2 linked regions of the Variovorax paradoxus genome follow. The protein of the gene in region 1 binds, or shares a complex with, the protein of each later gene. Links are inferred from orthologs where the notes say so. Each region holds a gene or a part of one and is shown in the gene's direction. Other genes may lie near its edges. The genes, in order: QHG62_RS04925 and uvrB.

Region 1 (3,371 bases):
GTCGACCACCGTCTTCATGTTGGCCGGCACCACCGGCAGGCGGAAGCTGCGCGCGCCCAGCGTCACGCTGGTGTCGCACTCGGAACGGCTTTCCACGCGGCACTTGCGCGGGAGCAAAAGGATGTTGTCGTAATCGAAAATCTGCATGACCAGGCTCCTGGAAAGGAATCGTTGAAACGAACGAATGAGCGCTTGGTCCGGCCGGTCTTTGGGGCGTCTTTCAGCAAAAGACGGGCACAAAAAACCGGACGCAAGAAACTTGGGCCCGGTGATTGATTTTACGCAGTCTTGCAAAGGCGGGTCTTCCGGTTCTTCATATAACCCGCATACGGGTTGGTTTCTACAATCGGCGGATGTTGTTTAACGAACCTGCGGCTGATGCCAACCCCCTGGAACTGCCGTTGCTGCAGAACCTGAACCCGGAGCAGCGCGCCGCGGTCACTCTTCCCGCGGGCAATGCCCTCATCCTGGCCGGCGCCGGCTCGGGCAAGACGCGGGTGCTGACCACCCGCATTGCCTGGCTGCTGCAAACCGGCCAGGTTTCCGCCGGCGGCATCCTGGCCGTGACCTTCACCAACAAGGCCGCCAAGGAAATGATGACGCGGCTGACAGCCATGCTGCCGGTCAATGTGCGGGGCATGTGGATCGGCACCTTCCACGGCCTGTGCAACCGCCTTTTGCGCGCGCACTGGAAGCTGGCCAACCTGCCTTCCACATTCCAGATCCTCGACACGCAAGACCAGCTTTCGGCCATCAAGCGATTGATGAAGCAGTTCAACGTGGACGACGAGCGTTTTCCGGCCAAGCAGACGCAGTGGTTCATTGCGGGCGCCAAGGAAGACGGGCTGCGCCCGCGCGACGTGGAGATCCGCAGCGACGACGACCGCAAGAAGGTCGAGCTGTACCAGCTCTACGAAGAACAGTGCCAGCGCGAAGGCGTGGTCGATTTCGGCGAGCTCATGCTGCGCAGCTACGAACTGCTGCGCGACAACGACCCGGTGCGCGAACACTACCAGCGGCGCTTTCGCCACATCCTGATCGACGAGTTCCAGGACACCAACCGGCTGCAGTACGCGTGGATCAAGATGCTTTCGGGCAACACGGTGGCGGGCCAGTTCACGCCGGGCCAGAACAGCGTGATCGCGGTGGGCGACGACGACCAGAGCATCTACGCCTTTCGCGGTGCGCGTGTGGGCAACATGGCCGACTTTGTGCGCGAGTTCGATGTGCAGCACCAGATCAAGCTGGAGCAGAACTACCGCAGCTACAGCAACATTCTCGATTCGGCCAACGAGCTCATCAGCCACAACAAGAAGCGCCTGGGCAAGAACCTGCGCACCGACCAAGGCCCGGGCGAGCCGGTGCGCGTGTACGAGTCGCCCACTGACTTGGCCGAGGCGCAGTGGATGGTCGAGGAAATGCGGCAGCTTGTGCGCGACGGCTTCGACCGCAAGGAAATGGCCGTGCTCTACCGCAGCAATGCGCAGAGCCGGGTGATCGAAACGGCGCTCTTCAATGCCTCGGTGCCGTACCGCGTGTACGGCGGCCTGCGCTTCTTCGAGCGCGCTGAAATCAAGCATGCGCTGGCGTATTTGCGCCTGCTCGAGAACAAGGACGACGACACGAGTTTTCTGCGGGTGGTCAACTTTCCGCCGCGCGGCATCGGCGCGCGCACGCTCGAGCAACTGCAGGACGCAGCGCGCACCGCGGGGCGCTCGCTGCACGACGCGGTGCATGCCGTCGGCGGCAAGGCGGGCTCGAACCTGACGGCCTTCGTGGCCAAGATCGACGTGCTGCGCGAGCAGACGCAGGGCGTCAGCCTGCGCGAGATCATCGAGCTGGTGCTCGACCACAGCGGCCTTGTCGAACACTACAAGGCCGACCGCGAAGGCGCCGACCGCATCGAGAATCTGGAAGAACTGGTGAACGCGGCCGAGAGCTTCGTCACGCAGGAAGGCTTCGGCCGCGACGCCGTGGCATTGCCGGTCGACGAACTGCGGCAGTCCCCCGCGAGCCAGGGCATCGACCTGACCCGCCCCGTGGTCGACGAGCCGCTGGCGCCCGACGCCGAAACCGGCGAAACGCTGAGCCCGCTGGCCGCGTTCCTCACGCATGCGGCGCTCGAATCGGGCGACAACCAGGCGCAGGCCGGGCAGGACGCCGTGCAGCTGATGACCGTTCACGCGGCCAAGGGGCTGGAGTTCGACTGCGTGTTCATCACCGGCATGGAAGAGGGCCTTTTCCCGCACGAAAACTCGATGAGCGATTTCGAAAGCCTCGAGGAAGAGCGCCGCCTGATGTACGTGGCGATCACGCGGGCACGCAAGCGCCTGTACCTGAGCCATTCGCAAACCCGCATGCTGCACGGCCAGACGCGCTACAACGTGAAGAGCCGCTTCTTCGAAGAGTTGCCCGAAGGCGCGCTCAAGTGGCTCACGCCGAAGAACCAGGCGTTCACGCCGTCAGCCTTCGGCTACGGCGGCGGCTATGCGAGCACGCGCGGCGGTGGCGGCAGCTACAGCAGCGGTAGCGGGTACGGCAGCAGCAAAGACACATTCGCGAGCCCCCCGGTGCCACCGCAGAAAACCGCGCCTTCGCACGGCCTGCGTTCGGGCATGCAGGTGTTCCACAACAAGTTCGGCGAAGGCACGGTGCTGTCGCTCGAAGGCACGGGCGACGATGCGCGCGCGCAGGTCAAGTTCAGCCGGCATGGCGTCAAGTGGCTTGCGCTGTCGGTCGCCAAGCTCACGCCCGTGTGAGCGCCACCAAGTTTGCTATTAAACAAATAGCTGGAGGCGCAATAGCCACGGGCGTTTCGGGCGGTTTTTAAAGAAGCAATCGCCGTACACTCCATGCTCGCCAAAACAAGGGGAGCTGAGGATGTGGTTCATTGGCATGATTGCCGGCCTTTTCATAGGGGCCATCGCAGAGTCGGTTCCGGCTGCGCTGATATTGGCGGTTGTCGGCGCATTTGCGCTGCCGAAAATCGTCGGCAAGAAGAGCGCGGCCGAACCTGAGCGTACCGAGGCCGAACGCGCGCAGCCCTCAGGCACCGCATCGCCCCCTGCCGCCGGCATATCGGCTGCGCCTGCGGGCGGCATGCTGAAGCTGCAGCAACGCGTGGCCGAACTCGAACAGCGCGTGAGCATGCTCGAGCGGCGGCTCACGCAGGGCTCTGGCGAAGCGGCGCCTGCCGATGAGCAATCCAATTCGGCGGCAAGTGCCCCCGCGACGCTGGTCGCGCAGCCGGTTCCCCAGGTCATGCCGGCCACCCCGATCCCACCAGCCACGCCGAGCCCCCTCGCGCGGCCTGCGCAAGCGGCCGCAGCCGCAGCCGCCGCAGCGCGTGCCTCGATGCCGGCCCCGTCGCC
Region 2 (3,276 bases), 740 kb from region 1 along the record:
GAGAAAGTCGGCGCCGACCTTCAGGCCGCCCGTGCCGCCGATGCCCTGCACCGTGGCCACGCGGCCGGACTGCACGGGTTCGCTGTCGGCGCCGAAGACCAGGCCCTTGACGGCGTTGTCGTATGCCACGATGCCGTCGATCGGCAGGTAGCCGCGCGCCGTGGGGGCTTTCATCATGTTCTGTTCGGCGGCCTGCACGCACTGGAGCAGGGGCAGCTTGCCGTTGTCGTCGTAATAGACGCCGACGCCGAGGTTGACCTTGTTGGGGTTGGTATCGGCTGCAAATTGCTCGTTGAGGCCGAGGATCGGGTCGCGCGGTGCCATTTCGACCGCGGTGAACATAGACATGGAAAGGTCCTTTGGGATGAAAGCTTCGCTGGCAACCGGACTTGCGCTACGCTTTCCGGTTGCCTTGAATTTTACCGGCGCCATCGCCACCTGTCGGGAACAGCCATGCCAGAGAACAACGAAGCCATAGCAGACCTGAAGAAACTGGACCCGATCGGTCCGGCCAAGCAGGGCGAATTCATCAAGTATCCCGGTTCGCCATTCGAGCTTTTCCAGCCCTATCCGCCGGCCGGAGACCAGCCGAAGGCCATCGACGGGCTGGTGGAGGGCGTGCTCGACGGCGAGGTGTTCCAGACGCTGCTGGGCGTGACGGGCTCGGGCAAGACCTTTACCATGGCCAACGTGATTGCGCGCCTGGGCCGCCCGGCCATCGTTTTTGCGCCCAACAAGACGCTGGCGGCGCAGCTCTACAGCGAGTTTCGCGAGTTCTTTCCCAAGAACGCAGTCGAGTACTTCGTGAGCTATTACGACTACTACCAGCCCGAGGCCTACGTGCCCCAGCGCGACCTGTTCATCGAGAAGGACTCGTCGATCAACGAGCACATCGAGCAGATGCGGCTTTCAGCCACCAAGAGCGTGCTGGAGCGGCGCGACACGGTCATCGTGGCCACGGTGAGCGCCATTTACGGCATCGGCACGCCCGAGGACTACACGCAGATGCGTTTCATCATGCGGGTGGGCGACAAGATCGGCCAGCGCGACGTGATCGGGCGGCTGATCCGCATGCAGTACACCCGCAACGAGCAGGACTTTTCGCGCGGCACCTTCCGCGTGCGCGGCGACACGATCGACGTGTTTCCGGCCGAGCACAGCGAGCTGGCGATCCGCATCGAGCTGTTCGACGACGAGATCGAGTCGCTGCAGCTCTTCGATCCGCTTACCGGGCGCATCCGGCAGAAGATTCCGCGCTTTACGGTGTATCCGTCGAGCCACTATGTGACCCCGCGCGACAAGGTGCTGGGCGCGGTGGAAACCATCAAGATCGAACTGGCCGAGCGGCTCAAGGAGTTCGTCAGCCAGGGCAAGCTGGTGGAGGCGCAGCGGCTGGAGCAGCGCACCCGCTTCGACCTGGAAATGCTGGCCGAAATCGGCCACTGCAAGGGCATCGAGAACTACACGCGCCACCTTTCGGGCGCGGCGCCGGGCCAGCCGCCGGCCACGCTGACCGACTACCTGCCGAAAGACGCCTTGATGTTCCTGGACGAGAGCCACCAGATGGTCGGCCAGCTCAGTGCCATGTACAACGGCGACCGGGCGCGCAAGACCACGCTGGTCGAATACGGCTTCCGCTTGCCAAGCGCCTTGGACAACCGGCCGCTCAAGCTGGAGGAGTTCGAAACGCGCATGCGCCAGTGCATCTTCGTTTCGGCCACTCCGGCGCAGTACGAAAAGGACCATGCCGGCAACGTGGTCGAGCAGTTGGTTCGGCCGACCGGCCTGATCGACCCCGAAGTGGAGGTGCGCCCCGCCACGCACCAAGTGGACGACGTGCTGAGCGAGATCCGCATCCGGGTGGAAAAGAACGAGCGCGTGCTCATCACCACGCTGACCAAGCGCATGGCCGAGCAGCTGACCGACTACCTGGGCGACAACGGCGTGAAGGTGCGCTATCTCCACAGCGACGTCGATACTGTGGAGCGGGTCGAAATATTGCGCGACCTGCGGCTGGGCACTTTCGACGTGCTGGTGGGCATCAACCTGCTGCGGGAAGGCCTGGACATTCCGGAGGTGTCGCTCGTCGCCATCCTGGATGCCGACAAGGAAGGTTTTCTGCGCGCCGAGCGTTCGCTCATCCAGACCATCGGCCGCGCGGCCCGAAACCTGAACGGCAAGGCCATCCTGTATGCCGACCGGATGACCGACTCGATGAAAAAGGCGATCGACGAGACCGAACGCCGCCGCGCCCGGCAGATTGCCTACAACGAGGCCAACGGCATCACGCCGCGCAGCATCGTCAAGCAGGTGCGGGACCTGATCGACGGCGTCTACAGCGAGAAAACCGGCAAGGAAATGGCCAAGCTCGACCTGGAACGCGCCAAGGTCGAGGACATGAGCGAAAAGGACATCGCCCGGGAAATCAAGCGGCTCGAAAAGCTCATGCTCGAGCACGCCCGCAACCTGGAATTCGAGAAGGCGGCCCGGGTGCGCGACCAGCTGGCGCTGCTGCGGGAGCAGGCTTTTGGCGCTTCGGGCGGGGACAACATCGCCGTGTTGCCGTCCTAGGACGGGGTTCCGGTTTCTTCAAGCGGCCGCCGCTGGGGTTTACCCGAGCAAACCTCAGGGCCTTCTGTTATACTTGACCGAAATACTCAACAACAAAAAAAAGAACTTCGCGATGAAGAACCGATCCCATCGGCTGGGTTCACCAGCTTGAGGGGTCGGGCAGGGCGGAGACGAAGTCACCGCGGCCCCGGGCCACGGTGTCATTTCAACGGTAAGCACTTGAAGGAGCTTGCGATGCGTCTCACTACCAAAGGCCGTTTTGCGGTCACAGCAATGATCGATCTGGCGCTGCGTCAGAACACCGGTCCGGTCACGCTGGCTGCGATCAGCCAGCGGCAGCAGATTTCGTTGTCGTATCTCGAGCAGCTGTTCGGCAAACTGCGCCGTCACGAGCTGGTCGAGTCGACCCGCGGCCCCGGCGGCGGCTACAGCCTCGGCCGCAAGGCTGCGGATATCACCGTCGCAGACATCATTGTTTCCGTCGATGAGCCGATCGATGCCACGCAGTGCGGCGGCAAGGAAAACTGCCTCGGCGAAGCCGGCCGCTGCATGACGCACGAGCTCTGGGCATCGCTGAACCAGCGCATGGTCGAGTTCCTCGATTCGGTCACGCTGCAAAAGCTGGTCGACGACCAGATCGCCAAGGGCGTTCAGATCGAGAACAAGCCGGTCGTCAAGCGCGCCATTTCCGCGCAGCCGGTGGTC

Evidence for each region.
Region 2: the proteins of QHG62_RS04925 (region 1) and uvrB are in contact, whole or in part, in a crystal structure (PDB 7EGT), measured with the Thermus thermophilus proteins. The link is inferred for Variovorax paradoxus from one-to-one orthologs. Residues at the interface, in WP_096412145.1 of Thermus thermophilus: His654, Arg656, Phe657, Gln666, Asp668, Glu669, Lys680, Arg681, Leu682, Ser683, Lys685, Tyr686, Ala687; in WP_096411307.1 of Thermus thermophilus: Glu23, Leu25, Arg26, Asp27, Gly28, Glu29, Arg30, Phe31, Arg55, Glu326, Asp327, Phe328, Glu379, Ser382, Gln383, His398, Gly400, Arg401.

Annotation. Positions count from the first base shown.
Region 1 is NZ_CP123990.1:1,023,483-1,026,853, forward strand. Bases 1-3,056 are described here. They hold QHG62_RS04925 (UvrD-helicase domain-containing protein), read left to right. Parts: upstream 1-353; coding sequence 354-2,759; downstream 2,760-3,056. Other genes in these bases: QHG62_RS04920 (GMP reductase), read right to left, coding at 1-147; QHG62_RS04930 (DUF2339 domain-containing protein), read left to right, coding at 2,881-3,056. Outside these bases: more of QHG62_RS04930, read left to right, coding at 3,057-3,371. UniProt on the Escherichia coli protein: A helicase with DNA-dependent ATPase activity. Unwinds DNA duplexes with 3'-5' polarity. Translocates on single-stranded DNA with 3'-5' polarity. Initiates unwinding more efficiently from a nicked substrate than double-stranded DNA.
Region 2 is NZ_CP123990.1:1,762,375-1,765,650, forward strand. The notes cover bases 52-3,012. They hold uvrB (excinuclease ABC subunit UvrB), read left to right. Parts: upstream 52-453; coding sequence 454-2,571; downstream 2,572-3,012. Other genes in these bases: iscR (Fe-S cluster assembly transcriptional regulator IscR), read left to right, coding at 2,806-3,012. Also shown: more of iscR, read left to right, coding at 3,013-3,276. UniProt on the Escherichia coli protein: The UvrABC repair system catalyzes the recognition and processing of DNA lesions. A damage recognition complex composed of 2 UvrA and 2 UvrB subunits scans DNA for abnormalities.